DNA from 3 places in the Arthrobacter sp. 05N429 genome. Region 2 is predicted to be linked to each of the others. Evidence: riboswitches for the same ligand, from Rfam matches in the RefSeq annotation. Region 2 holds a riboswitch; each other region holds the start of a gene.
What was found. Region 2 has a riboswitch for S-adenosylmethionine ahead of metX (homoserine O-acetyltransferase MetX). Riboswitches for the same ligand answer to the same signal wherever they lie in the genome.
Positions count from the first base shown of each region.

Region 1: linked by a shared signal. The riboswitch ahead of AC1DF4_RS10505 (DUF1737 domain-containing protein) and the one ahead of metX (homoserine O-acetyltransferase MetX) in region 2 are both predicted to bind S-adenosylmethionine.
Region 3: linked by a shared signal. The riboswitch ahead of AC1DF4_RS03240 (aminotransferase class V-fold PLP-dependent enzyme) and the one ahead of metX (homoserine O-acetyltransferase MetX) in region 2 are both predicted to bind S-adenosylmethionine.

Region 1 is NZ_JBFTMQ010000004.1:335,222-344,812, reverse strand. Features, by position in the region: gene AC1DF4_RS10535 (ABC transporter ATP-binding protein) at 1-707, shown strand, start outside; gene AC1DF4_RS10530 (energy-coupling factor transporter transmembrane component T family protein) at 704-1,507, shown strand; gene AC1DF4_RS10525 (UDP-N-acetylglucosamine 1-carboxyvinyltransferase) at 1,604-3,127, shown strand; gene AC1DF4_RS10520 (glutamate--cysteine ligase) at 3,197-4,381, shown strand; gene AC1DF4_RS10515 (O-succinylhomoserine sulfhydrylase) at 4,393-5,601, opposite strand; gene AC1DF4_RS10510 (rhodanese-like domain-containing protein) at 5,602-6,021, opposite strand; gene AC1DF4_RS10505 (DUF1737 domain-containing protein) at 6,018-6,284, opposite strand; SAM riboswitch class IV at 6,346-6,461, opposite strand; gene AC1DF4_RS10500 (NtaA/DmoA family FMN-dependent monooxygenase) at 6,649-7,944, shown strand; gene AC1DF4_RS10495 (aromatic amino acid ammonia-lyase) at 7,949-9,591, shown strand, end outside; gene AC1DF4_RS10490 (PLP-dependent cysteine synthase family protein) at 9,558-9,591, shown strand, end outside.
Region 2 is NZ_JBFTMQ010000005.1:40,878-50,468, reverse strand. Features, by position in the region: gene mmsB (3-hydroxyisobutyrate dehydrogenase) at 1-867, opposite strand, end outside; gene AC1DF4_RS10970 (LysR family transcriptional regulator) at 1,057-1,962, shown strand; gene AC1DF4_RS10965 (MFS transporter) at 2,090-3,472, opposite strand; gene AC1DF4_RS10960 (DinB family protein) at 3,634-4,173, opposite strand; gene metX (homoserine O-acetyltransferase MetX) at 4,275-5,438, opposite strand; SAM riboswitch class IV at 5,450-5,565, opposite strand; gene AC1DF4_RS10950 (bifunctional o-acetylhomoserine/o-acetylserine sulfhydrylase) at 5,748-7,106, opposite strand; SAM riboswitch class IV at 7,127-7,242, opposite strand; gene AC1DF4_RS10945 (VOC family protein) at 7,447-8,085, shown strand; gene AC1DF4_RS10940 (CPBP family intramembrane glutamic endopeptidase) at 8,210-8,974, opposite strand; gene AC1DF4_RS10935 (histidine phosphatase family protein) at 9,052-9,591, shown strand, end outside.
Region 3 is NZ_JBFTMQ010000001.1:682,531-692,121, forward strand. Features, by position in the region: gene AC1DF4_RS03225 (metal-dependent transcriptional regulator) at 1-654, opposite strand, end outside; gene AC1DF4_RS03230 (Nramp family divalent metal transporter) at 671-1,957, opposite strand; gene AC1DF4_RS03235 (class I SAM-dependent methyltransferase) at 2,128-2,886, opposite strand; gene AC1DF4_RS03240 (aminotransferase class V-fold PLP-dependent enzyme) at 2,977-4,443, opposite strand; SAM riboswitch class IV at 4,478-4,591, opposite strand; gene AC1DF4_RS03245 (glutamyl-tRNA reductase) at 4,667-6,202, opposite strand; gene hisN (histidinol-phosphatase) at 6,315-7,127, opposite strand; gene rsgA (ribosome small subunit-dependent GTPase A) at 7,183-8,298, opposite strand; gene aroA (3-phosphoshikimate 1-carboxyvinyltransferase) at 8,282-9,591, opposite strand, start outside.

The DNA of each region.
Region 1 (9,591 bases), on a different contig from region 2:
GTCCCATTCCGCCGGAGCCCGTACAGTCCGGGATCACGGCCCAGGTCCGCGCCGGTGAGGCGCTGACCATCACGGGACCTAACGGGTCGGGGAAGTCCACCTTCGCCCTGACCCTCGCCGGCCTGCTGGCGCCGGTCTCCGGCAGGGTGTCCGCCACCCTGGACCTCAGCGCCGGCGCCGGGATCGATCCCTACCGGTGGAAGGCGCAGCAGCTGATCGCCAGGATCGGCACCGTGTTCCAGGAGCCCGAGCACCAGTTCGTCACCGGACGTGTGCTGGACGAGCTGATGTTCGGACCCCGGCACCTGGGCCGCGGCGGGGAACGCGTCGACGAACTGCTGGAGCGTCTGCGGCTGACTGATCTGGTGGACGCCAATCCGTACACACTCTCGGGCGGCGAAAAGCGGCGCCTGTCCGTGGCCACCGTCCTCGCCGCGCACCCCCAGGTGCTGGTCCTGGACGAACCCACCTTCGGCCAGGACGCCAACACCTGGGCCGAGCTGGCCTCCTTCCTCTCCGAACTGCTCGACGGCGGCACCGCCGTCGTGTCGGTGACGCACGACGCCGAATTCAGCGAGGTCCTGGGCGGCACCACATTGAGCCTCCGCGCACCGGAACACCGGGAACCTGGCCGGGCGCCGGAAGTTCCGGAACCAGAACGCCGCGAAACTGAACGCCGGGAACCAGGGAAGGTCCAAGCACCATGAGGCAGGAACTGAACCTGCGCGGCAACCATGCGCTGCTGGCGCGCGCCAACCCGCTGGCGAAGTTCGCCGCCGTCATGCTCATCACCCTGGTGCTGGCGCTGTCCATCGACTGGGTGTCCGCGTCGGTGGCGCTCGCCTTCGAACTGGCGCTGCTTCCGCTGGCCGGGCTGACCCTCGGACTGCTCTGGCAGCGTGGCTGGCCCCTGATCCTCGCCGCGGCGCTGGGCGGCTGGAGCACCACGATCCTGGCGCCGGACAGCGGGAACATCCTGCTCGACGCCCGGATCTGGTCGATCAGCGAAGGGTCCCTCGAACTCGGCCTCGGCTTTATGATCCGCGGCCTGGCCATTGCGCTGCCGGCCGTCCTGCTGATGAGCTGCACGGATCCCACGGACCTGGCCGACGCCCTCGCGCAGAAGGCGAAACTGCCGCACCGCTTCGTTCTCGGCACGCTCGCCGCGCTGCGCCTTGTGGGACTGATGGCCGAGGAGTGGCAGACCATCGGCATGGCCCGCCGCGCCCGCGGGGTGGGCTCGCACGGGAACCCGCTGCGGCGGCTGCGGGCCATCCTGGGGCAGAGCTTCGGGCTGCTGGTGCAGGCCGTCCGGCGTGCCTCGCGCCTGGCCGTCACCATGGAAGCCCGCGGCTTCGGCAGCGCACAACGGACCTGGGCCCGGACCTCGGTTTTCAGCGGCCTGGACGCCTGGGTGTTCCTGGGCGGGGTCCTGATCGCCGGAGCCGCCGTCGCGTCTGCCCTGGCGGCGGGGACCTGGAACATGGTCTTCCTGGCGCAGCAATAGCACCGGTTATCGCACAATACGGGTAGTGCTGTGAGATTAACGGCATTCCGGCGGGTTTGCCGGGGGTTAATAAATCATGCGTGATATTTTCGTGGAATGACTCAAGAGACTGCTGAACACGTCGGAGCACTGCTCCGCGACGCCCGCGGCCAGAAGGGCTGGACCCAGGGGCAGCTCGCTGCCGAGCTGGGAACCAGCCAGAGCGCCATCGCCCGCATGGAACAGGGCAAGCAAAACCTGAGCCTGAAAATGATCCAGCGGCTCGAGACCATCTTTGGCCGGAGCATCGTGAAGGTGGGACGGCCCGCCATGACGCACCTCCGGGTCGAGGGCGGCCGCACCCTGTCCGGCTCCGTGGACGTCAACAGCAGCAAGAACGCCGGCGTCGCGCTGCTGTGCGCCAGCCTGATCAACCGCGGCACCACCACGCTGCGGCGGCTCGCACGGATCGAAGAGGTCAACCGGATTGTCGAGGTGCTGGCCAGCATCGGCGTCGAATGCACCTGGCTCAACGCCAACGACCTGCAGATCCGCCGCCCCGCCGTGCTGGACCTCGACTCGATGGACGTCGAGGCAGCCCGCCGTACCCGCAGCGTCATCATGCTGCTGGGCCCGCTCCTGGACGAATCCAGTGAGTACCGGCTGCCCTACGCCGGCGGCTGCGACCTCGGCACCCGCACCGTGCAGCCGCACATGCAGGCGCTGCGCCAGTTTGGCCTCAGCGTCGACGCCAAGTCAGGTTTCTACGCCGTCCAGGCGCCGCCGTCGGACGGGCACGACCGCTCCTTCGTGCTCAGCGAACGCGGTGACACCGTCACCGAAAACGCCATTATGGCCGCCGCCCACCGCAGCGGCACCACCATCATCCGCAACGCCAGCCCCAACTACATGGTGCAGGACCTCTGCTTCTACCTGCAGATGCTCGGCGTGCAGATCGACGGTGTGGGCACCACCACGCTGAAGATCACCGGCCGCCCCGCCGTCGACGTCGATATCGAATACTTCCCCTCCGAGGACCCGATCGAGGCGATGAGCCTGATCACCGCCGGCATCGTCACGGACTCGGAAGTCACCATCCGCCGCGTTCCGATCGAGTTCATGGAAATCGAACTCGCGACCCTGGAACAGATGGGCCAGCGGCTCGAAGTGTCCGGCGAGTACCTGGCCCGCAACGGGCGGACCCGGCTGGTGGACGTCACCACCAGGCCCTCGGAACTGCGCGCCCCCGAGGACAAGATCCACCCCATGCCGTTCCCCGGGCTGAACATCGACAACCTGCCCTTCTTCGCGGTCATCGCCGCGAATGCCACGGGCCAGACGATGATCCACGACTGGGTCTACGACAACCGCGCGATCTACTTGACCGAACTGAACAAGCTCGGCGCCCAGGTGCAGCTGCTCGACCCGCACCGGATCTACGTCAACGGACCCACCAAATGGCGTGCAGCCGAGGTTGGCTGCCCGCCGGCCCTGCGGCCCGCGGCCTGCCTGCTGCTGGCGATGCTCGCCGCCCGGGGCGTCTCGGAACTGCGCAACATCTACGTGATCGAGCGCGGCTACGAGGACCTGGCGGAGCGCCTCAACACCATCGGCGCGAAGATCGAGTACTTCCAAGACTGAACGTACTGGCCGGAGTGACCCCGCGTTAAGGTAGGAGCGTTTCGGCGGTTCCTGCCGCACAATAGATTCATGCGCACCTTCGGCGTGGAGGAAGAACTGCTCATAGTGGATCCCGAAACAGGGATGCTGCTTGCGCTCGCCGACGTCATGCTGCCCAGCCTGGTGCCGCCAAAGCAGGACGCCGCCCTGGTTCTCCCGGGGCAGCAACCGGTCCACGACGGCGGCGCCGACTTCAGCTACGAGCTCAAGCTCGAACAAATCGAAACCCAGACCCGGCCATGCCTGGACTACGCGGAACTTCTCCGGCAGCTCAGGCAGGCCCGGGCGCGGGCTGACCACGCAGCCCGCGCGCACGGCGGCCGCGTCGCGGCCCTCGCCACCTCGCCCCAAGGCGCCGCCACCCACCTGACGCCGAACAAGCGCTACATGACCATGCAGCAGCGCTTCGGGCTCACGGTCCGGAACCAGCTGACCTGCGGCCTCCACGTCCACACCTTTGTGGAGTCCCCGGAGGAAGGCGTGGCCGTGATGGACCGGATCCGGGACAAGCTTGCCGTCCTGATCGCCCTCAGCGCGAACTCCCCGTACTGGAACGGCGCAGAGACAGGATTCGAAAGCTACCGAACCCAGGCGTGGAACCGCTGGCCCGGGTCCGGCCCCACAATGATCTTCGGCAACCTGGCCGTCTACCGGCGGCTGGTGACCCGGCTGGTGGAAAGCGGCGTCCTGATGGACGAGGGGATGGTCTACTTCGACGCCCGGCTGGCAAGGCTCCATCCCACCGTGGAGGTCCGGGTCGCCGACGTCTGCCTGCGGGCCGAGGACGCGGCGCTGATCGCCGTGCTCGTGCGGGCGCTCGTCGAGTCCGCATCCCGGGAATGGAACGACGGCGTCGATCCCGCCCCCGTGCCGACGCTGCTGCTGCGGATGGCCGCCTGGCAGGCCAGCAACTGCGGACTGCGCGGGGAACTGCTGGACTTCGGAACCTTCACTCCGGCCCCGGCCGCGGACGTGGTCTGGTCGCTCGTGGACTTCGTGGCCCCCGTGCTCGAGGAACAGGGCGAGCTGGATCTGGTCCGCGAGGGCGTCGGCCGGATCCTGGCGGAGGGCTCGGGTTCGCAGCTGCAACGGGAGCCGTTCCACGCGGGCGGGCTCGCCGCCGTCGTCGAACGGGCGGTCGAGGTGACCACGGAGGGGACCGCGGGCGACCAGGCTGACCAGGGGCCGTCCCTGGGGCGGATCCGCCAGGGCTGACCGGAGGAAACCTAGACCTGCTTGAGCGCCTGGCCCAGGTCGCGGACCAGGTCCTCGATGTCCTCGAGTCCCACGGAGAGGCGCACCACGCCGTCGCTGAGCCCGATTGCAGCGCGGCCCTCCGGCCCCATGGCGCGGTGCGTCGTGGTGGCGGGATGGGTGATGAGGGACTTCGAATCGCCGAGGTTGTTGGAGATGTCGATGATCCTGAGCGCATCCAGCAGCGCGAAGGCGGCCTCCTTCGCCGAGCGCCCGGCGGACGGGGAGAGCTCGAAGGTCAGCACGGTGCCGCCGGCCTTCATCTGCCGCGCGGCCAGTTCGTGCTGCGGGTGGGACGGCAGCAGCGGGTACTTGACCCAGCTGACCGCGGGCTGCTCCTCAAGCCATTCGGCCAGCCGCAGCGCGGAAGCGGAGGAATGGTTCACCCGCAGGGCCATGGTCTCCAGCCCCTTGGTCAGCACCCACGCATTGAACGCCGAAAGTGCCGGCCCGGTGTGGCGCATGAGCTGCTTGACCGGGCCGTCGATGAACTCCTTGGTGCCCAGGATCGCGCCGCCGAGCACCCTGCCCTGGCCATCGATGTGCTTGGTGCCGGAGTAGACGATCACGTCCGCGCCGAGCTCCCCGCAGCGCTGCAGCAGGGGAGTGGCAAAGACATTGTCGACGACGACCGTCGCCCCGGCGGCGTGCGCCAGGTTGCTCACGGCGGCGATGTCCACGATTTCCTGCATCGGGTTCGACGGCGATTCGAAGAAGACCGCCGCCGTGGGTTCCGACAGCGCGGCGCGCCACTGCTCCAGGTCCGGGCCGTCCACGAAGACCGTCTCCACACCCCAGCGGGGAAGGATCTCGTTGAGGATCACGAAGCACGAGCCGAACAGCGAGCGGGCCGCGACCACGCGGTCGCCGGCGGCCAGCAGGGCGCCGAGGGCCGTGAAGACGGCGGACATGCCCGAGGCGGTGGCGAAGCAGGCCTCAGTGCCTTCGAGCAGCCGGAGCCGTTCCTGGAAGGTGGCCACCGAGGGGTTGCCATAGCGGGAGTAGACGAAGCGCTCGTCCTCGCCGGTGAACGCACGCTCGGCAGCGGCCGCGGATTCGTAGACGAAGCCGGAGTTCAGGAAGATCGGCTCGGACGTTTCCTGGAAGCCGGTCCGGTCGAGTCCGCCGCGGACGGCCTGGGTGTCGGCGCTCCAGCCGGCGGCGTCGGGGTTGAAGGTCACTTAGTGCTTTCCGGGGTTGGTGGGCAGGCCGCGGTTCTTCCAGCCGTTGACGGTGCGCTCGCCGTGGCGGTCCGGTTCGCCCTCAAAGCCCTCGAGGACGTTGTAGGAGGTGTAGCCGGCCTGCGTCGCGGCGATCGCTGCGGCGATGGAACGGGCGCCGGAACGGCACAGGAAGACCAGTTCGGTGCCCTGCCCGTCGGGGGCCTGCAGCTTCAGCTGTTCTATGAACCGGGCGTTGGGGATGCCGCCCGCGAGGTTCCACTGGATGAACAGCGGATCGTGCGGCTTTTCCCCCGCCGACGCAGTGTCCGGGATGCCGATGTGGGCCCATTCGCCCTCGGTGCGCACGTCCACCAGGACGGCGCCGTCCTCCAGCTTGGTCCAGGCCTCCTGCGGGCTGAGGTCCCCGGCGTAGCTCACGCGTGGCCCTCGCCGTCGAACTCCAGATCATCCACGGCATTGGCGACGGCGGCATCGGCGCTGGCGATCGCGGCCGGCAGCACCACGGCCTGGGCCACAATGACGCTGCCGCCGTTGGACGTGGCGGCCGGGCCGCCGTGCAGCACGTAGCCCTCGGCCAGCGCGGCCGAGACGCGCTCGCAGAAGGCGCGGTCATCGGGGCCGGTGAACAGGCGGTACGCCAGTCTCTCTCCGGCGGCACCGGGGACGGCGGGGTCTGGCACTGTTCGGGGTGCTGTATCGGGGACAGCGGGGGCGGACGCGTCAGGCACGACGGATCTCCTTCTTTCACGCTTGCAGCTCGAATTGGTCGATATGCCGAGTATTCACCTGAGGCACCCCGCCGCGAAAGGGAGGGTTGCCGACCGGCCAGTCAGGGCTTGGCGCCGGTTCTCATTACTCCCCAAAAACGTAACACCCGCGACGCCGGCCGGCACCGCCGCCGTCGTCATGTTAAGTAACGGAATCCGCCGGAGTGCGGGGACCCATCCGGCGGTTCCGGGAGGATAATGACGGGAGGTGAAGTCCTTTTACGCCGGATGAAATCAGGTGGCCGTGAACACCTCGGATGCCCCTACAGTCGGTCCCATGCTGCATTTTGGGTGGTTTGTGGGCCACGGCTTCGGCGTCCAGGGCTGGGGAACCCCCGGCTACGGGATCGGTTATGACTGGAAGAAGCCGGCGCTGTACCAGGACGCGGTCCGGGCCTTTGAACGCTCAGGGCTGGACCTTTTCATCATCGAGGATTCCCTCACCGTCCCGGACACCTACGGCGGCAGCGCGGAAGTCTCCCTGGCGCAGGCGTCCTTCGCGCCGAAACACGATCCGCTGGCCCTCGTGCCGTACCTGTTCTCCGCCACGAGGCACCTGGGCATCGTGCCGACGATCAGTGCCTCCTTCTACCCGCCGTTCACGGCGGCGAGGCTGCTGGCCACCCTGCAGCACTTCTCGCACGACCAGCTGGGCTGGAACGTGGTGACCTCCGGCAGCGACCTCGCTGCGCAGAACTACGGCCTGGACCAGCAGATCGAACACGACCGGCGCTATGAGAAGGCCGAGGAGTTCGTGGATGTGGTCCGCCGGCTGTGGCGCAGCTGGGAACCGGACGCGATCCGGGAGGACGCCGGCGGGGGCGTATTCGCGGACCACACCAAGGTCCACCCGATCCACCACGACGGCGAGTTCTTCAAGGTCCGCGGGCCGCTGAATACGGCACCATTGCCGGAGGAACCTGTGCTGGTGCAGGCAGGGGCCTCCCCGCGGGGCAAGGCCTTCGCCGGGGGCAATGCCGACGTCGCGATTGCGCTCGCCCGGGGAGCGGACGGGATGAAGGCCTACCGGGACTCCATCCGGGCGGAGGCGGCCACCGCCGGCCGGAACCCCGACGACGTCAAGGTACTGTTTGTCCTCAAGCCCACAGTGGTCGGCTCGCGGGCGGAGGCGGAGGAGCTGCGGGCCCGGCGCCGGGACCTGACGCAGCGGGACATCGACAGCCAGCTCAACTCCATCTCCTATCTCTCCGTCATCGACTTCAAGCAGTTCGACCTCGACGCCCCGCTGCCGGAGCTGCACACCAACAGCAACCAGGGCACCCTCGACCACTTCACCAAGGCCGCGCCGCCGGGATCCACGCTGCGCCAGCTCCTCCAGGCCCGCAGCGGCGGCGCCGGGGACAGCATCATTGGCACAGCCGAGGAGATCGCGGACTACCTCGAAGAGACCGGGGCGCAGGTGGGCGGCGACGGCTTCCTCTTCTCCGGGTTCGTGGACCCCGCGACGGTCCACGGCGTCCTGGACCGGCTGACCCCCGTGCTCCGCCGCCGGGGGCTGATACGGACCAGCTACGGCGACGGCGGCCTCCGCCGGAACCTGCGGGACTTCTAGCGCAATGACCGACCAGCCGGCCGCCGCAGCAGCGTCCTTCCTCATCGGCACGGCCCGGCTGCATGCCCGGGAGGTCGCCGCGGCGGCCGCCGACCCCTCCGTGCGGGTGGTCCTGAGCGAACAGGCCCTCGAAGTGGTGGGCCGCTCCCGGGAAGTGGTCCAGCGGGCCATTGAGTCCGGGCACAAGGTCTACGGCCTCAACACGCTGCTGGGGTCCGGCCGGGACACGGCCGTGGCGGAGGAATCCATCCTCGCCTACCAGGTCCAGGTGGTCCGCTACCACGACAGCGGCGTCGGCGGGCTGCTGGACGCCGCCGAAGCCCGCGCCACAGTCCTTGCCAGGCTGATCGGCGTCAGCCGCGGAGGCTCGGGGGTGCGCCCGGAGACGGCCCGTTTCTACGCCCGGCTGCTCAACCGCGGCGTGCTTCCCGCCATCCCGCGCGACGGCTCCGTGGGATCCTCGGACCTGACCCAGCTCGCCGCCGTCGCCGCCGTCGCCATCGGGGAGGGACAAGTCCTGTCTCCGGACGGGCCGCCCGTCCCCGGCGCGCAGGCGCTCGCCGCCGCCGGGCTGGAGCCCCTGGCCCTGGCGCCGGGGGAAGCACTGGCCCTGGTCAGCGCCAACTCCTACTCGATCGGCGTGGGCGCGCTCCTGCTGGGACGGCTCCTGCGCCTGGCGGACCTGGCCGACACCGCGCTGGCGCTCTCGCTGGAAGCGACCGCACGGTACGACGGCGGCGGGAACCTCAGCCCCTTCTCCGCGGCCGTGCAGGCGGCCAAGGCCGTCGACGGCCAGGCTGTCTCCGCCGGCAACGTCCGCCGGCTGGTCCGCGGCGGCTGGCTGGAGCAGGACGGCCGGGACGCCTCAGCGCAGGATGCCCTGTCCTTCCGGGCCGCCCCGCAGACCCACGGCGCCTTCCGCTGGCAGCTCGGCGCCCTCGAGGAAGCCCTCGAAGTGGAGCTCAACGGACAGGGCGACAATCCGCTGACCGACCTGGCCTCGGGACGGATGGTGTCCGGCGGGAACTTCCAGCCCATGCAGCTGGCCCTGGCCTTCGAAGCCCTCCGGGTGGGCCTGGCGCACCTGGGGATCAGCAGCGAACGCCGGATCGCCAAGCTCTATCCGCCGCAGCGCCGGATCCGGCAGCTGCACCTTGCCGCTGCGGGGGACGGCGCCGCCCTGGAGCGGGAGGAGCTCCCGGGCCTGCTCTGGTACTCGGCGGCCGGGCTGCTGGCCGAGCTGAAGACCCTGGCGGCGCCGGCCACCCTGGGGGCTCCGACCCTGTCCGCCGACGTCGAGGACCATTCCACGCTGGCGCCGCTGGCCCTGCAGCAGCTCGAACGCTCCGCCGAGGCCGCCGAGAAGCTCTTCACCATCGAGGCGCTGACGGCGGCCTACCTGCTGTCCCGCGCCGGCGACGGTGGGGGCCCGGGGGCGGCCGGGACCGGAGAGCGGCCGCTCGGGGCGGGGACGGGCGCCATCCAGGCACGCCTTGAGCGGGTGCTGGCCTACGGCGCCTCCGGCGGCCTGACGGCGTCCGCACTGCTGGACGCGGCGCGCGATGATCTGCACGCCGCCCTCGCGGAACGTGCCACAGGGGAGGGGGAAAGCCATGACGGGGAAGCACACGGTCGCGGAGAAGCTGC
Region 2 (9,591 bases):
GACGATCGCGGAGCAGTCGGTGCCGGACTGGCCGGCGTCGATCAGGCGCTGGAAGAGCTGCTGGACGTGCTCGCCGATTTCCAGCGGGGTGCCGGTGTCCCGGGCCGCGCTGATGGCGAGTCCGATGTCCTTGTTGGCCAGTTCGGTGGTGAAGGTCGGGGCGAAGTCGTTGTTGGAGGCCGCGGTGGGGACCACGCCGGCCACCGGGTACCACGTGCGCAGCGCCCAGCTGTCGCCGGAGGAGACGGACGCGATGTCCCAGAAGACCTGCTTGTCCAGCCCGAGCCGGTCGGCCAGGACGGCGCCTTCGGCCGTGGAGGCCAGGTTGATGAAAAGCATGAGGTTGTTGCAGATCTTGGCGGCCTGGCCGGTGGTCGCCCCGCCGGTCGGGATGATGTTGGCGGCCATCGGCTTGATGTACTCGGTCGCCTCAGCCACGGCGCCGGCTTCGCCGCCGATCATGAAGGTCAGGGTGGCGGCCTTCGCGCCACTCATGCCGCCGGACACCGGTGCGTCGACGAAGCGGAAGCCGGCGGCAGCGGCGGCGTCGTGCAGGGCCTGGGCGGAGGCGATGTCGATCGTGGAGGAATCCACCAGCAGCGTGCGGGTGTCCGCGTGGGCCAGGACCCCGTCTTCGCCGAGGTACACGGCGCGGGCGTGCTCGCCCTTGGGAAGCATGGTGAAGACGACGTCGGCGCCGTCGACGGCGTCCGCGATGCTCCCGGCGGGCTTGACGCCGCCCGCCTCTGCGGCGGCCACGGCCTCGGCGTTAAGGTCGAAGCCGCGGACGTCGTGGCCGGCCTTGGCGAGATTTACCGACATGGACCCGCCCATGTTCCCCAGTCCGATCCAAGCGATTACTGCCATGGCATAAGCTCCTTTGCTTTTGCTTCGCGCTGTGCGTCTTTGCTGTATTGCTGATTGGCGCAGTGTGCGCGATCCGGCCGTTCGCCGGATGTCCGTGTCAAGCATCACATCCTGTTACAGTGCAATCAAGGGGAAAAACTACAGACGGTATGTGCATGGATGCACATACCTTGATCCGGAGGAGTTCTGGTGGACTTAAGGCGGCTTCCGAGTCCGGACGATCTGCTGATCCTGCTGACCGTCGCCCGGCTGGGCAGGTTCAATGCGGTGGCTGAAACGCTCGGCACCACCCACACCACCATCTCCCGGCGGATCCTGGCCCTGGACAGGCAGCTCGGCGGGCGCACCCTCGAGCGGAGCCCGCACGGCTGGGAACTGACCGATCTGGGCAACGAGGCGGTAGCCGCCGCCGAGGCGATCGAGGGAACGCTCGGGGCGCTCACCAACCGGATCGCGCGGTCCGAGGACGTCCTCTCGGGCCTGGTCCGGATCAGCACCCCGGACGGCTTCGGCGCCGGCTTCGTGGCGCCTGCCCTGGTGCGGCTGCAGCGGGCGCACCCGCTGCTCAACGTTGAAATGCTCAGCGCTACCCGCAAGGTCAGCCAGAACCGGTCCGGAGTGGACCTCGAGGTGGTGGTGGGCAACCTGGACGTCAGCAATGCGCAGACCATCTTCCTGTCCAACTATTTCCTTCGGCTCTACGCGAGCCCGCAGTACGCCGGGGAACACGGCCTGCCGGTGACGCTCGACGACGTCCGGCAGCACGGCTTTGTCTCGTACGTGGAGTCGGCGCTGCAGGTCGCGGAACTGGGCCACCGCTCCACCCAGTTGCCCGTCCCCCGGTCCAGTTTCCAGGCCACCAGCATCTTTGCCCAGCTGGAAGCCGTCCGGCGGGGAGCCGGCATCGGCCTGCTGCCCAACTTCCTGGTGGTGGGCGACCCCACGTTCCTGCCGGTGCTGCCGGACGACTTCCAGCGGCAGCTCCCCATCTGGGCGGTGGCACGGGCGGAGTCCCTGCGTTCGGCGCCCGTGCAGGCCGTGCTGGAGGCGATCCGGACTGAGATTGCCGCCCGCCAAGACGTGTTGGCAGGCTGAGTAGTCTTGGCCGGCTGAGCCGGTCTGGCAGGCTCAGCCGGACGGCGCAAACGGCAACAGCCCGGGCCCCGCAGTGCGGGGCCCGGGCTGTTGCCGTTGCTTCGTTGTTGCTGTCGGTTCTGCTTGCCTACTTCTTGGCAGCGGCGAGCAGATCCGCGGTGCCCTGGGCATCCGCGGCGTCGACGTCGTGCAGGGAGATGCCGCGGGTTTCCTTGAGGAAGAACACGGCCACCATCGTGACCACACAGGCACCGAGGAGGTAGATGGCCACCGGCGTCGAGGACTTGAACTGGCTCAGCAAGGCGACGGCGATGATCGGCGCCATCGAACCGGCCACGATCGAGGTGACCTGGTATCCCAGCGAGACGCCGGAGTAGCGCATCCGGGTCGGGAACATTTCGGCCATGATGGCCGGCTGGCCGGCGTACATGAGCGAGTGGAACAGCAGGCCGATGGTGATCGCCGCGAGGATGATGAGGTCGTTTTTGGTGTCCATCATCGGGAAGGCGAAGAAGCCCCAGGTGCCACCCAGGATGGCGCCCGCCATGTAGACCTTTTTGCGGCCGAGGTTGTCGGAGAGCCTGCCGACCATGGGGATCACGGCGAAGTGGATTGCGTGCGCCACGAGCAGCAGGAGCAGGATCCGGGAGGTGTCCGTCTGGACGATGACCTTCAGGTAGGTGATGGAGAACGTGACTACGAGGTAGTAGAGGATGTTCTCCGCGAAGCGCAGGCCCATGGCGGTGAAAACGCCGCGGGGGTAGCGGCGGAACACTTCGCCGACGCCGTAGCCCTTCTTCTCTTCGGTGACTTCCTTCTGGGCCTCCAGGAAGATGGGGGCGTCAGTGACCTTGGTCCGGATGTAGTAGCCGACCAGCACGATTACGGCGGAGAGCCAGAAGGCCACGCGCCAGCCCCAGCTGAGGAAGTCAGCGGAGGACAGGGTGGCGGACAGCGTGAACAGCACACCGGTGGCGAGCAGGTTGCCCAGCGGAACGGCGGACTGCGGCCAGGAGGACCAGAAGCCGCGGGACTTGCTGGGGCTGTGCTCGGCAACGAGCAGAACTGCACCGCCCCATTCACCGCCAACAGCGAAGCCCTGGGCGAAGCGCAGGAAGACGAGGAGTGCCGGAGCCCAGTAGCCGATCTGCTGGAAGGTGGGCAGGCAGCCCATCAGGAAGGTGGAGACGCCCACCAGGATGATGCTGAGCTGGAGCAGCTGCTTGCGGCCGAACTTGTCGCCGAAGTGGCCGAAGACGATGCCGCCGATGGGGCGGGCAATGAAGCCGACAGCGTAGGTCAGGAACGCGGCGATAATGCCGTCAAGTTCCGTGCCGGAGTTCGGGAAGAAGATCTTGCCGAAGACGAGGGTCGCCGCGGAGGCGTAGAGGAAGAACTCATACCACTCGACAACGGTGCCGGCCATGGAGGCCGTTACTACTTTTTTGAGGCCGGACGATTTGACGTCTTCCTCTTCCGGCCGCCTGGCGGCAGCGTTTTGCGTACTCATTTCGACTCCTTTGGCGTCTCCGTCGACACCCTATGGACCTCTGGGCAATCGATACCTGTGATTTGTGACACGGGCATCATTCTCAACGAGTATGGACGCTCAAGCCCCGCTCCTCAACGGCCATTAGTGCAGAGCGCATCTGCAAAAATGCACAATTGGCCTCATTCTCCGGTGCTTCCGTCCACGGATTCGCGCAGCAAATCGGCGTGGCCGTTGTGCCGGGCGTACTCCTCGATCATGTGGCACAGGATCCACCGCAGGCTGGGCGCCCCGCCGTCGGGCCATGGACGCCGGGCCAGTGAGTCCATCCCGCCGTCGGCAAGGGCCTCGCCCACGAGGGTGCGCGAGCGCACGACGGTGTCCTGCCAGCGGGTGCGGAGCTCGCCGGCGGAGTCTCCGGCGGCCGAGGAAAATTCCCAGTCGGGGTCCGCTTTCCAGTCCACCGTGTTCCAGGGCGGTTGCCGGTCCTGCCCGTGCAGCGTGTAGGAGAACCAGCTGTCCTCGACATAGGCCATGTGCTTCAGGAGCCCGCCGAGGGTCAGGGCCGAGGAAGCGGTCTTCGCGCTCAGGCCCGCGGCATCCAGGCCGGCGCACTTCCACTCGAGGGTGGCCCGCTGGTAGTCGAGGAAGCCCAGAAGCGTGGCGGCCTCGCCGGCCGCGACGGGAGGTTCCGCACGGCCCTGTTCATCAATGGTGGTCATGCGCCGTGAGCCTACCGGCGGTCGTGCCGCTAGCGGTAGTCCAGGCCCGACGTCGTTCTGCCGGACCGGCGCGGCCCGGCAGGCAAAGTGCCGAAGAACGCCTAGCCGAAGAAGTTCTGCCGGAGCTGGCTGCTGAGCTGGCCGATCTCGGTCAGGAAACCGTCGTGTCCGATCGGCGCCTCGATGGTGTGCACGGCCACGTCCCCCGGCAGGGCGGCGGCCAGCGCCCGGGACTGGGCCGGGAAGTACAGCCGGTCCGAGTCGACGGCCGCCACCAGGAATTCCGCCGTGGCCGGGGCCAGGGCCTCCGTGAGGGCGCCGCGGCCGCGGCTGATGTCATGGCTCATCAGCGCCTCGGTGATGGCGATGTAACTGTTCGCATCGAAGCGGCGGACCAGCTTGTTGCCCTGGTGGTCAAGGTAGCTCTCCACCTGGTAGCGGCCGCGGCCGGCCAGCGAGCCTGCTTCCAGCGGGGCCTCTTGCTCCTGGGCATTCCGGCCGAACCGTCCATCCAGCTCCGCGGCCGAGCGGTAGGTGATGTGGGCGATCCGCCGGGCCAGTGCCAGGCCTGCTTCCGGCTGCTGACCGCCGTAGTAGTCCCCGCCGTTGAAGTTGGGGTCCTGCCGGATAGCCAGAGTCTGGGCCTGGGCGAAGGCAATCTGTTCGGCGGTGCTGCTGGCGCCCACCGAAAACACGCCGCAGCGCCGGACCCGGTCCGGGTAGCTGACGGCCCACTCGAGGGCCCGCGCCCCGCCCAGTGAACCGCCCAGCACGGCGTACCAGCTGCGGATTCCCAGGGCGTCCGCCAGCCTGGCTTCGGCCGCCGTCGTATCCCGCAGGGTGACCAGCGGGAAGCGGGAGCCCCAGGGCCGGCCGTCCGGCGCCGGCGTCGAGGGTCCCGTCGAGCCGTAGCAGCCGCCGAGGATGTTGATTGAGACGACAAAGTACTTGTCCGTGTCCACGGGGGCGCCGGGTCCGGCGAGCTGCTCCCACCACCCCGGTTCCTCGCCGGCGCCCCGCGTGACGTGGGTGTCCCCCGTCAGGGCGTGTTCGATCAGCACCGCATTGGAGCCGTCCGGATTGAGGGTTCCCCAGGTCTCATAGCCGAGGGTGACATCCGGCAACCGGGCGCCGGATTCGAGTTCCAGGTCGCCAATCCGGAGGTACCGGACGGTTCCATCCAGGGCTGCATCACCCGGAACCGGGGTCTGGACGTGGGAGGTCGTGTTTACGGGTGCACCCTGGCGGGTGACGGCAATCGTCATGTGAGGACCTAACTTCGCGCTTGCCCACCGTCAGCTGACCGGCAGGCCAGGTCTTCACCCGGGGCACCCCGCCGCAAAAGGAGGGTTGCCGGCCAGCAAGCCGGGGCTGTCACTGGCACTCATGACCTGCACTGAGTTTACGAAACGCGGCGGCGTTGTGGCGAAGATTGTGACGCCCGTGTGACAGCCGTATCCGTCAGCACCGCAGTTTCCCCACTTTTGCAGGCCGTGTGCGGCGGGTCGCCCCGAGTTGTCGGCGATTCCCGGCGTCATGCCCGCAAAGGTGGGGAAATTGGGCGTTGACCTGGCTCAGGCGTCTTTGGCCGCCCGGAAGCCGGCTTCGAGGTCCGCGAGGATGTCGTCGATGTGCTCCAGGCCCACGGACAGGCGCACCAGACCGGGATTGACGCCGGCAACGGCCTGCTGCTCCGGGGAGAGCTGGCTGTGGGTGGTCGACGCCGGGTGGATGACCAGCGAGCGCACGTCACCGATGTTCGCCACGTGGGAGTGCAGCTCCAGGGCATCGACAAACCGCTTGCCGGCCTCCGCTCCCCCGGCGATGTTGAAGGCCACGACGGCGCCCGTCCCCCTGGGACCGTACTTGCGGCCGCGCTCGTACCAGGGGCTCGACGGCAGCCCGGCATAGGCAACCGATTCGACGTCGGCCCTGGCCTCGAGCCATTCGGCGACAGCGGTGGCATTGGCCACGTGCCGCTCCACCCGCAGGCTCAGGGTCTCGATGCCCTGGGCGATCAGGAAGGCGTTGAACGGGGATACCGCCGAGCCGAGGTCGCGCAGCAGCTGGACCCGCGCCTTGAGGATGTAGGAGAGGTTGGCGCCGAGGGCGCCGTCCTTGCCGAGGTCCCGGGCGTAGACCAGGCCGTTGTAAGTGGGGTCAGGGGTGTTGAATCCCGGGAACCGCTCCGGATCCGCACCGAAGTCGAAGTTGCCGGAGTCCACGATCACGCCTGCGATCGCGGCGCCATGGCCGCCGAGGTACTTGGTGGCGGAGTGCACCACGATGTCCGCACCCCACTCGATCGGCCGGATCAGGTACGGGGTGGAGAGCGTGTTGTCGACGATCAGCGGCACCCCGGCCGCGTGCGCCACCTGCGAGATGCCCTCGATGTCCAGGACGTCCTGGCGCGGGTTGGAGACCACTTCGCCAAAGAACAGCTTGGTGTTGGGCTGCACGGCGTCGCGCCACTGCGCCAGGTTGTCCGGGTCCTCCACAAACGTCACGGAGATACCGAACTTCTTCAGGGTGTGCGCCAGGAGGTTGTAGGTGCCGCCGTAGAGGCTGGGGCTGGCCACCAGATGGTCGCCGGCCTCGGCGATGTTCAGGATCGCGAAGGTCTCCGCGGCCTGCCCGGAGCTCAGCAAGAGCGCCGCGAGCCCGCCTTCCAGGCTGGCCACGCGCTGTTCCACGGCGTCCTGGGTGGGGTTGCCGATCCGGGTGTAGATGGGAGCCAGTTCGGCGAGGGCGAAGCGGTTGGCGGCGCTTTCGGCGCTGGGGAAGACGAACGACGTCGTCTGGTAGATCGGGAGCGACCGGGCACCGGTGGCGCTGTCCGGCTCCTGACCGGCGTGGATCTGGCGGGTTTCGAAGGACCAGGCGTTGGACATCGGAGACTCCTTTGAGGACTGGGCACAGACTGCCCGGAGCACCGTGGCCCGGGTCAACTCTGGCGCCGCGCTTGCCTTCCGGCGGGCGCCGGACGGCCAGGTCTTCACCCGGGGCACCCCACCGCGATACGAGGGTTGCCGGCCAGCAAGCCGGGGCTGTGCGCTGGCACTCATGACCTGACCCCAGTCTAGGAACCGGTTCCGGGCTCTGGATAGCTTTGTGACGAAGATGAAGCCGGGCGGCCGGCTGGCCCGGCGGGACCCCCTGGTTCCTTGCAATGACGCGGAAAAGAGCACTTCGGGGACTCCCCGAAAATGACATCCCATTTCGGTTAGGCCAGCCTAAGCTGAGAGCCGCATCACAAAGTGCCAAGATGAGGTCATGCGCATGGATCACGTCTCTTACGCCTGTGAACAAGATGGCCTCGCTGCCACCACCGAACGAATTGCGTCTGCCCTCGGCGTCGAAGCCGTGAAGGGCGGAGTACACCCCCGATTCGGGACCCGCAACATGATCATCCCGCTCGCGGGACACAAGTACCTGGAGGTCGTGGAGGTCCTGAACCACCCGGCTTCCGACAAGGCCCCCTTCGGCCAGGCCGTCCGTGCCCGCTCCGAAGCAGGCGGCGGCTGGATGGGCTGGTGCGTCGAGGTTGACGACCTGGCCCCGTTCGAGGAGCGGCTCGGCCGCGCCGCCGTCAACGGCAACCGCAAGTTCCCGGACGGCCGCGAACTGGTCTGGAAGCAGATCGGCATCCTCGGGCTCATCGCCGATCCCCAGGTCCCGTACATGCTCAAGTGGGAAGGCGACCCGGAACTCCACCCGTCGAAGGCCTACGAGAGCCAGGTCAAGATGTCCGCCCTCACGATTGCCGGCTCCGCCGAGCGCGTCACCGAATGGCTGGGTGTTCCGGTGGAAAAGCCGCTGGAAGACGTGGCCGTGAACTGGATCGCTCCCCGCGGGACACCCGGCATCCTGTCCGTCACGTTCGAGACGGCCTCCGGAGCCGTCACGATCTGACGTTTCACCGTCCCACACTTCGGCCGCCATCAGCGGGTGCCAATGACGTCACCCACCGATGGCGGCCGAAATACTTTAACGGCGCACCGGCGGCTCGGCCGGTAAAGCGTTGCTTGGTCCCTGCTCAGCCCAGGCCGATGGCCTTGCCGAAGAGGCTGAAGCCCACGAATGCCACGATGTCCAGCACCGCGTGGGCGATCACAAGCGGCATCAGCCGGCGGGTTTTGGTATAGACCACGGCGAAGATGACACCCATGATGGCATTGCCGATGAACGGGCCAAACCCCTGGTACAGGTGGTAGCTGCCCCGCAGCATGGCGCTGGCGAAGATGGCCGCAGGCATGGACCAGCCGAGCTTCCCGAGCCGGTCCAGAAGGTAGCCCACCACGATGACCTCCTCCACGATTCCGTGCCGGATCGCGGAGAGGACCAGCACCGGCACCGTCCACCAGTAGGCGTCCAGAGCGCTGGGGATGATCGCCGTCGTGATGCCGAGTGCCCGGCCGGCGGCGTAGAGGCCCAGGGACGGGATGCCGATCAGCGCCGCCAGTCCGAAGCCCTGCAGCAGGTCCTTGCCGGGCCGGTCGAAGTTGAGGCCCAGTCTCTGGAAGGCCGTGACGCCGTGGCCGGACGGCCGGTGTTCCGTCAGGAAATAGATCACCAGGACCACGGGGACCAAGGCGAAGATGATGTCCAGCAGCTGGTAGGTGAGGTCAAAGTACTCGCGGCTGCTTTGCGAGCGGTTCAGCGTGGAGGTCCCCTCGGCGAGCGGCGCCCTGGTCATCTTGTCCAGCAGTTGCACCACCGAATACACGGCCGACTGTCCCAGGGACAAGCCCAGGACAATCCACATTTCAATCCGCAGCCGGCGGCGGGAGGGAACCAACATGGTTCCATCTTGCCTGCAGTTGCCGGTAGTTGCCTGAATCCGGGCCGCGACGCTGCCGGGCCCTATGCTTGGGGTTTATGAGTGCGCCCGCGAAAATCATTCTGATCCGGCATGGCCAGTCCGCCGCCAACGCCGACACTTCCATCTACAACCGGGTGCCCGATTACCGGATTCCGCTGACCGAACTCGGTCTGGAACAGGCCCGGGCAGCCGGCGAACAGGTCCGGCGGCTGCTGGACGGCCGGCAGGCCTGCGTGTATGTCTCCCCCTACCTTCGGGCCTACCAGACCCTGGAGGCGCTCAACCTCGGTCCGCTGATCGAGCGGGTGATCGAGGAGCCGCGGCTGCGGGAGCAGGACTGGGCCAACTTCCAGATCGCCGGTGAGATCGAGGACCAGAAGGAACTCCGGAACGCCTACGGCCACTTCTTCTACCGCTTCCGGGAGGGCGAGTCCGGCTCCGACGTCTACGACCGGATCTCCTCCTTCATGGAAACCCTGTACCGGCACTGGTCGAAACCGAGCTACGCCCCCAACGCGCTGTTCGTCACCCACGGACTCACCATGCGGCTGTTCTGCATGCGCTGGTTCCACTGGTCGGTGGAGTACTTCGAGTCC
Region 3 (9,591 bases), on a different contig from region 2:
GGCGACTTCCTCGGCGAGGTCGAATTCGCGCCGGGTCCCACCGCTCCCGATGAGCACCACCAGGGCACCGCCGAAGGGCTTCCTGCCCAGAACTTCGACGTCCGCGTCCAGCGCGATTTTCTCGGCGGAAAGGTAGCGCAGCAGCTCGGGGTTGTCGTCGCTGATGCGTGTGATCAGGCCGGTGTGGCCGTCGTCGAGCTCGCTCATCCGGTGGGCCGCCGGCATCCGCACGGAGCCGTCGGCGGCCGGGATCGGATCGCCGTGCGGATCCCGCACCGGGTCTCCGAGCTTCGCAGCCATCCGTTCGATGAAGGTGTCGGAGACGGCATGTTCCAGGAGTTCGGCTTCGTCGTGGACCTCGTCCCAGCGGTAGCCGAGCTCCCGCACGAGGAAAGTCTCGATGAGGCGGTGCCGCCGGACCATGGACAGTGCCAGCCGGACACCGTCGGCCGTCAGCGTGATGGCGCTGTAGGGCTGGTGGTCCACGAGGCCCTGGTCCTTGAGTTTGCGGACCATCTCGGAGACCGAAGAGTTGGCGACGCCGAGGCGCTGGGCAAGCTGGGTTGAGGTGATGGGCTTGTCCTGCCACTCCGTAAAGGAGTAGATGACCTTGACGTAGTCCTCGATCGAGGAGGATGGCAGGCTGGTCTTCACACCGTCCAGCCTACCGTCAGGCGGCGCCGGAGAAGGTCAGCCACAGCAGGACCAAGTTGAGTGCGACCACCAGGACCACGGCGGTGATGGCGGCAATGCGGAGTGCCATTCCGTCCGCGAAGCGGCCCATCAGAGCCTTGTTGCTGGTCAGGACGACCAGCGGGACAAGGACGAAGGGAATGCCGAAGCTCAGGACGACCTGGCTGAGGACCAGGCCCCAGGTGGGATCGAAGCCGATGCTCAGCAGCACTACGGCAGGAATGAGGGTGACGACGCGGCGCGTCATCATCGGGATCCGGATCTTGAGCAGGCCCTGCATGATGGATCCGCCGGCGTAGCAGCCCACGGAGGTTGACGCCAGGCCGGAGGCGAGCAGGCCGACGGCGAAGATGACGCCGACGAGCGGACCCAGGTTGGCCGTGATCGCGGCATGGGCGCCCTCGATGGTGTCCGTTCCCTCCTCGCCGCCCAGGGTCGATGCGGCCAGCAGCAGCATCCCGATGTTCACGATCCCGGCTATGGCGAGGGCAGCCACGACGTCCCAGCGGGTGGCTTTGACAAGACGCGCCAGGGCCGGCGCAGGCACGTGGAGGTGCGGGTTCGGGCGGTGCCGGTCCCGGGAAAGGGCCGAATGGACGTAGATGGCGTGCGGCATCACCGTGGCGCCGAGCATGCTGGCAGCCAGCAGCACGGTGTCCGGACCCTGGAAGCCCGGGATCAGGCCGGCCGCGACGCCCGCCGGGTCCGGCGGGCTGATGAAGAGGCCGGCCAGGAACCCGATCGTGATGATGCCCAGCAGGAAGATGATGATGAACTCGAAGGGCCGCTGCCGGTTCCGGGCCTGGACGGCCAGCAGGAGCATGGAGACGCCGCCGACGATCACGGCACCGAGGGGCAGGGGCAGCCCGAAGAGCAGGTAGAGCGCGATCGCCCCGCCGACCACTTCGGCCAGGTCGGTGGCAGCGGCCACGATCTCGGCCTGGACCCAGAACGCGCGGCGCCAGACCGGCTTGAGCCGCTCGCCGAGGATCTCGGGCAGGCTCTTCCCAGTGACGATCCCGAGCTTGGCGGACTGGTACTGGACCAGCACGGCCATGATGTTGGCGGCCACCAGAACCCAGACCAGGAGGTACCCGTACTGGGCACCGGCTGTGAGGTTCGCCGCCACGTTGCCGGGATCCACGTAGGCGATCGCGGCGACGAACGCAGGGCCCAAAAGGCCGATCATGGCGCGGCGGCTGCCCGGTTTCCGCCGGGCGGGCGCCTGCGGCGCCGGCGCTTCGTGTCCTGTTACTTCCAGCACAGCGGGCTCCCCTGGGTAGGTGCGTCGCATCGACGCGGCCGGTGACGGCGGGCTGGTGCCCGCCCCATAATTTGTAGCTGCCTATAAACAATTATTAGGCATACCGAAACCATAGGCCAGCGTGCAGATTCGGGGCAACGCCACCCCGTGGAACCGCAGGCCCAGCCGGGTCAGGCCCGGACAGCCCGCCAGCTCTGTGTCAGGTAGGGGAGGGGGAGTGTTTCGCCGGGGTCGTGGCCCAGATGCTCGTGCAGGTACCAGTCGAGATTGCCCAGCACCTTGGCGCGGACCGCCTCGCTGGCCGCCAGGTAGTAGCTGCGGGACTTCGTCAGTTCCATGATGTCGGCGGTGCGCACGGGATCTTCCCAGCGAGTGAGGTGGCTCTCCAGCCCCGCGAGTTCCGTCCCCAGCGGAGGCCTGAAATGCGGCTTGTGGACGTCGCCGGCATGCATGATCCGCGAGAGCCGGTGCACCCAGGGAACGGACGTGTCCAGCTGGTTCCAGACAAGCCCCAGGACACCATGGGGGCGGAGGATCCTGGCGATCTCCGTGCTGGCCAGGACGGGATCGCACCAGTGCCACGCCTGGGCGACGGTGACGACGTCGAAAGCCCCGGAGGGCAGTCCGGTGTGCTCGGCGGTACCCTCGACGGCGGTGACGCCCGGAAGCGTCCTGCGCAGCTGCTCCAGCATGTCGGCGGACGGGTCAACAGCCACCGTGCGCAGCCCGCGCCCGGCCAGCAGCGCCGTGAACTTCCCGGTGCCGGCGCCCACGTCAGCGGCGTCCTTCGCCCCGGCGGGAATCAGCCAGTCGGCCGAATCGTCGGGGTAGCCCGGGCGCACGCGTTCGTAGTGCTCCCCGCCGTCCTGGAAGCTCTGCCCGAGCTCCTGGCGCCGTTCCCCGTGCAGTTTGGGGCCACCGCGTGCCACGTGCGATCTCCTTCGGCAGGTCCGGATGGGTACTCTCCGAATTTACCGCACGCGGCAGGGGCCCCGATGCCAGATTGTTTCCCCGCCCAGTCAGTCCTGGGTGCAGGGGGCCGCGCCGGCAGTGCCGGGCGTGTTGGGTGCCCAGTGCGGGTAGCTGCGGGTGTCATTCGACGGAACCCACCTTCCCGCGTCCACCACGTAGTCCCAGCCGAGGCCGGTCTGGCGCAGCTCCTGGATACCGGCGAGCAGACGCTGGGCGTCCTCCAGCCGGGACCCGACACCGAAGCTGGCCCGCAGCGAGCCGGAGGGCAGCCCGAGCCGACGGAGCAGAGGGTGTGCGCAGAAGCGGCCGTCGCGCAGCCCGATGCCGTGTTCGGCCGAGAGATACGCCGCCACCAGGCCCGCGTCGTAGCCTTCCACGGAGAAATTGACGACGCCGATCGTGCCGGTGCCAGCCCCGTTCCCCGGTTCGTGGCCTGCCGGCACGTCGTAGGATGCACTGTCCGAGAAGATCTGGTGGACGGTCACGCCGTCGATCCGGGTGAGGCCCTCGACGAGGAACGACCGGATGGCGTTTTCGTGCGAGTGCCACTGGTCCACGTCCAGGCCGGCAATGACCTGGGTGGCCCGGGCCAGGGTGGCGGCGCCGAGGACATTGGGGGAGCCGCCTTCGTGCCGGGCGGGGCCGGTGGTCCAGCTGACCGTGTCGATCCGGGCGTCCTGCACGGCTCCGCCGCCGGCCAGGTGCGGCGTGCCGGCGTCGAGCCAGTCGGGACGGCCCACCAGCACTCCCGCGCCGAAGGGTGCGTAGAGCTTGTGCCCGGAGAACGCGAGGTAGTCGACGTCGTCCGCGGTGATGTCGATCCGCCGGTGCGGGGCCAGCTGGGCGGCGTCGACGACGATCCGGGCGCCGTATTCATGGGCCAGGGCGGCCAGTGCCCGGATCGGAAGGATCTCTCCGGTGACGTTGGAGGCGCCGGTGACGGCGAGCAGACTGACGCCGCCGTGGGCGAGTTCCCCGCGGAGCAGTTCCAGCGTGGCGGCGAGGGTGGGTGCGGCGATGACGCTGCGGTGCGGCACCCGCTGCCAGGGCAGGAGGTTGGCGTGGTGTTCGATGTCGAGGTAGAGCACCTCACCGGTGTGCACGCCGTCGACGACGGGCAGGCAGCCGGCCAGCAGGTTCAGGGAATCGGTGGTGTTCCGGGTGAAGATCACGGCGTCGTCCGGACGGCCGCCCACGAAATCTCGGACAATGGTGCGGGAGTTCTCGTAGACCGAGGTGCTGATCTGGGAGGCATAGCCGGCGCCGCGGTGGACACTGGCGTAGAACGGCAGGATTTCGTTGAGGTACGCCGAGACCACCGACAGCGCGGGCGCCGAGGCACCGTAGTCCAGGTTCGCGTAGCGGACGTGGCCGCCCCGGATCAGCGGCGCCTGGATCTCGGCGCCCGTCACCGCGGCCAGCGGACGGCGGGCGAGGGCAAACCGCGCATCTGGATGCGCTTGGCCGGCACCGGCATGGAGTTCGGGGGTGGCGGGAATGGTGGCAGTCGTCATGGGACCTCGCTTGAAAAGGACCCCACGTACCGGGGATCCGCGCTTGCCGGGTCCGTTCCGGACCGGCCAGGTCGTCACCCGGGGCACCCCGCCGCGAATGGAGGGTTGCCGGCCAGCAAACCGGGGTTTAGCGCTGGCACTCGTGACCTGTTTCGAGCCTAGGACATTCCCCGCCCGCGCGAAAAGGTGCGGGCTGAATGTGAAGCTGTTTGTTACGCGGGCGCTAGCACGCTGCGCAGGTTGCGGCGATGCCTGTCCGGGGCCTCGTCAGGAGCTGGAAGGTTGAACAGGTTCCCGGGCATCCGGCGCCCGGCAGGGCGGTGCCGCCGCAGACCGGATTGGCCGTCGCTGCGACCGCTTCGTCAGGTTCTTCGGCGGGTACCCGGACTAGCCCGGCCGCGTCCCGGCTCAGGGCGGCCCCCTGGCTGCCGGTGGGGATGCTGAGGCCGAACAGGGCATCGAGCGCCGCGGCGTAGTCGTCCTGGCGCCCGAGCGCGGCGAGCTCCCGGCCGCGGACCGTCGGGGTATGGAGCAGGCGCCGGATCAGATGCCGGAGGGCGAGGTTCACGTCGTCAGCCGAGGCAGACCGGCCATGCTGTTTGCTGACGCGTTCCATTTCGCTGTGGAGGACCTGGTGGAGGTGCTCGCGCAGCGCGACGACGGCGGTATCTACGGCGCGCCCGGCTTCCTCTTCCTCGAAGTGGCGTGCCGCCCGCCGGACCAGGGCGCGGGCGCGCCGCAGCGCCGCGGCGTCCGCCGGGGGAGCAGCACGGTGCACCGATTCCAGCGTGATGAGCTCGACTCCCGGCAGCCCGCCCACGCGGGGGTCGAAATCATGGCTGGGAGCGAGGTCGATGATGGTGAGCGGACGGGCCGCGCCCTCACGCCACCGGGTGAGGGCGGCAGCGTCGAGGCGGGCCCCCGAGCCGCTGCAGCCAATGACGAGGTCTGCCCCGGCAACGGCTGCCGGCAGCTGACCGGCGGAGAGGGCGGCGCCGCCCCTGGCCGCTACGAAGGTCTCCGCGCGGCCGGAGTGGGAGAAGACCGAAATGTCGGAACATTTCCGGTTCCGGAGCAGCTCCGCGACGCACCCGGCGTAGGCGCCGGTCCCGAAGAGGACAGCCGACGCCCCGGCGATCCCGGCCTGTTTGGTGCCGTCCCGCGGGCCTCCGGCGGCGGCAAGGTCCAGGGCAACGGAAGCGATGGATCTGCTCGCGCTGCTGAGTGCGGTCTGTGCCCCCACGTCCTTCGCAGTGCGGGACGCGGCCTGGAACAGCCTGCCCAGCCGTCCGCTGGTGGTTCCGGCGGCCTGCGCGTCGGAGAGTGCGCGCCGGACTTGGCCGGCGACTTCGCGCTCACCCACGACGACTGAATCCAGCCCCGCGGCAACGGCGAAAAGGTGTTCGACAGCCGCAGTTCCCCGGAGTTCCTCGAAGAGGCCCGTAAGGCGGCTCATGGGCAGGCCGGACCAGACATGGACCGACCCGAGGACGTCCGTGCGGGCGGCTGCCAGGCCCGATCCGGACGGGACTTCGCAGTAGATTTCGAATCGGTTGCAGGTGGACAGGACCACGGAAGCGGTGACGGGCGGCCCGTCGGGGACAATATTGGCGAGAAGCTGCGGGGCGAGCCCGGTGGCGGCGGCGTGCAGTGCGGCGGCGGATTCCGGCTCCAGGTCCCGGTACTTCGCCATGAGCACCAGCAGTACCGGGCCGATCCCGGCGGTGCCGCCAGTCCGGGCTTGAGCTGTGTCAGACAAGGCTGCTCTCCTCCCAAAAAGATGCCCTACCTTGAGGCTGGCTGAGGCCGGCCGTCTTGGACAGCGTCGTACAGGGAGGTTGCGGAATCCTTGGGGGCGGGTCCGCCGGTTGCTAGAGCAGGTCGTCCAGGCCGGGGTTGAGGCGCTTGAGGACCTCGGAGTGGAGGATGGAGTTGGTGGCGAGGGCGTTGCCGCCGAAGGGGCCGTCTTCGCCTTCCAGGGAGGTGAAGCGCCCGCCTGCCTCGGTGACGATTGGTACCAGGGCGGCCATGTCGTAGAGGTTCAGCTCGGGCTCGCAGGCGATGTCGACGGCGCCTTCGGCCACGAGGCAGTAGGACCAGAAGTCCCCGTAGGCGCGGGTACGCCAGACTTCCTCGGTGAGGCCAAGGAACTCATCGAGGTTGCCGCGCTGCTTCCAGCCGCCCAGGCTGGAGTAGGACAGGGAGGCGTCCGAAAGCTCGGAGATGTTGGACACCTTCAGTCGGGTGGCGGCGGCCAGCGACCGGCCCATGTAGGCTCCGGCGCCCTTGGCGGCCCACCAGCGCTTGCCCAGTGCGGGGGCGCTCACGACGCCGACCACCGGCTCGCCTTCGTCGACGAGGGCGATCAGTGTGGCCCAGACGGGGACGCCGCGGACGAAGTTCTTGGTCCCGTCAATCGGGTCGATGATCCAGCGGCGCGAGCCGTGGCCGGAGCTGCCGAATTCCTCGCCGAGCACGGCATCGCGCGGGCGGGAACGGGACAGCTGGCCGCGGATGGCTTCCTCGGCTGACTTGTCGGCGTCGGTGACCGGCGTCAGGTCCGGCTTCGTCTCGATCCGAAGGTCGAGCGCCTTGAAGCGGCTCATGGTCTGGGAATCTACGGAATCTGCCAGTACATGGGCAAGGCGCAGGTCATCGTTGTAGCTCGAAGCGGGTTGACTCATGGTTCCAAACTACCGCCAAAGCGGGCGGGGGAGCGGTAGGCGGCACCGCAGCCGGCTACGAGACGGTGCCCAGTTCCTTGACGTCCTGTGCTTCCATCCGCGGGTCTGTCCCCAGCAGGCGGCGGAGCGAGGCGAGCCGGGCAGGGCCGGATTCTCCCGCGTGGCCGGCGGCCACCCAGGCGTCCACTCCGCAGTTGACGGCGCTGGAATCGTGCTTGCAGCCCCGCTCGCAGTCGTCGGTGCCGGGCTCCAGGTCCGGGAAGGACCGCAGGATCCGGTCCGGGTCCACGTGGGCCAGGCCGAAGGAGCGGATGCCCGGGGTGTCGATAATCCAGCTGCCCGCCGGGGCATCGTTGACCTTGAGGGCCAGGGCGGAGGAGGACGTGTGGCGGCCGCGTCCGGTGACGGCGTTGACCCCGCCGGTGGCGCGCTCCGCGCCGGTCAGGGCGTTGACCATGGTGGATTTGCCGACTCCGGAGTGGCCCAGCATGACGGTGACCTTCCCGTCGAGGTGGCCGCGCAGCTGTGAGACGGCGTCCTTGTCCAGGCGGGCGGACAGCCCGTCGTCGGAGCGGGCGTCGATGCCGGAGGCTGCGGAATCCGCCGTCTTGGAGATGATCACCGGGAAGGCAAGGTGCTGGTAATTGGAGAGGAGTTCCGCGGGATCCTTGACGTCGGCCTTGGTGACCAGCAGCAGCGGCTCGATGCCGGCGTCGTACGCGGCGACGAGGGCGCGGTCGATGAAGCCGGTCCGCGGCTCCGGGTTGGCGGCCGCCACGACGATCACCAGCGTGTCGGCATTGGCGACGACGGCGCGCTCGATCGGGTCCGTGTCGTCGGCGCTGCGCCGCAGCAGGGTCTTGCGGTCCTGGATCTTGACCAGCCTGGCCAGTGTGTCCGGTTCGCCGCTGACGTCCCCGACAAGAGAGACGAAGTCGCCGGCAACGACCGGGTTGCGGCGCAGCTCCCGGGCTCGGGCGGCGATGATCTTGCGCTCTTCGGGTGTGCCTTCGGCGACGACGGCGGTGTAGCGGCCGCGGTCCACGGTGATGATCCGGCCGGTGACGGCGTCGTCATAGGCGGGCCGGTCCTTGGTGCGGGGCCGGGAACCCTTTTTGTTGGGGCGGATCCGGACGTCGGATTCGTCCCAGGAATCAGTGCTGCGTGCCACCGGCGGAATCCTTCTCTGCAGTGGTTCGCTGCGCCAGCATGGCTTCCCAGAGCTGCGGGAAGTCCGGCATGGTCTTGGCCGTGGTCGCGATGTCCTCGACCTCGACGCCGGGCACGGCCAGGCCCAGGATGGCGCCCGCCGTGGCCATGCGGTGGTCGGCATAGCTGTGGACGACGCCGCCGTGCAGCGGCGCCGGGCGGATGACGAGGCCGTCGCCGGTCTCCTCGGCCTCCCCGCCCAGGCGGTTGATCTCGGCCACGAGGGCGGCGAGCCGGTCCGTTTCGTGCCCGCGGAGATGGGCGATGCCGGTCAGCCGCGAGGGGCCGGTGGCGAGGGCGCACAGTGCTGCCACGGTGGGCGCGAGTTCGCTGGTCTCGTCGAAGTCGGCACCCTTGATCTCGGGGCCGCCGGTGACCGTCAGGGTGTCGTCCGTGAGTGTGACGATGGCACCCATGGCCGTGAGGATGCCGCGCCAAAGGTCGCCGACCTGCGTGGTCTCTGCGGGCCAGTTGGGGATCCGCACGGTCCCGCGGGTGGCCAGGGCCGCCGCCAGGAAGGGGCCGGCGTTGGAGAGGTCCTGTTCGATCCGCTGGTCAAAGGCGCGGATCGGACCGGGGGAGACAACCCAGTGGTTCGGAACGGAATCATCAACCCCCACGCCGACGCCGCGCAGCACGGCCACCGTCATGTTGATGTGGTCCAGGCTCGGCACGGGCTTGCCCGGGTGTTCGGCACTGCGGTGCTCCAGATGTAGACCTTCGGTGAAGCGGGCGCCGGCCAGCAGCAGGGCGGAGACAAATTGCGACGAGGCGCTGGCATCGATGACGAGGTGGCCGCCGCGGACTTCCCCCGTGCCCTGGACCGTGAACGGCAATGACGACGCCGATCCGCCGTCGGGCGCGCTGACCGCTACGCCGAGTCCGGTCAGGGCCTCGATAATGGTGCCCATCGGGCGCTTGCGCGCGTGCGGGTCGCCGTCGAACAGTGACGCCCCCCGGCGCAGGGCCGCGACAGGCGGCACGAAGCGCATGACCGTCCCGGCCAGGCCGCAGTCGATCGCAGCCGGAGCCCCGGAGGGTTCCGTGCTGATGGGCGTGACGGCCAGATCGGGGCCGAAGTCGCCGTCGCCCGAAACCTCCGTGATGATGGCGCCGAGTTGCCGCAGGGCCTCGATCATCAGGGCCGAATCCCGGGAGTGCAGCGGAGCGCGCAACCGCGAGGGCCCGTCGGCGAGGGCCGCCAGCACGAGGTACCGGTTGGTCAGGGACTTCGATCCCGGCACGGTGACCGTCG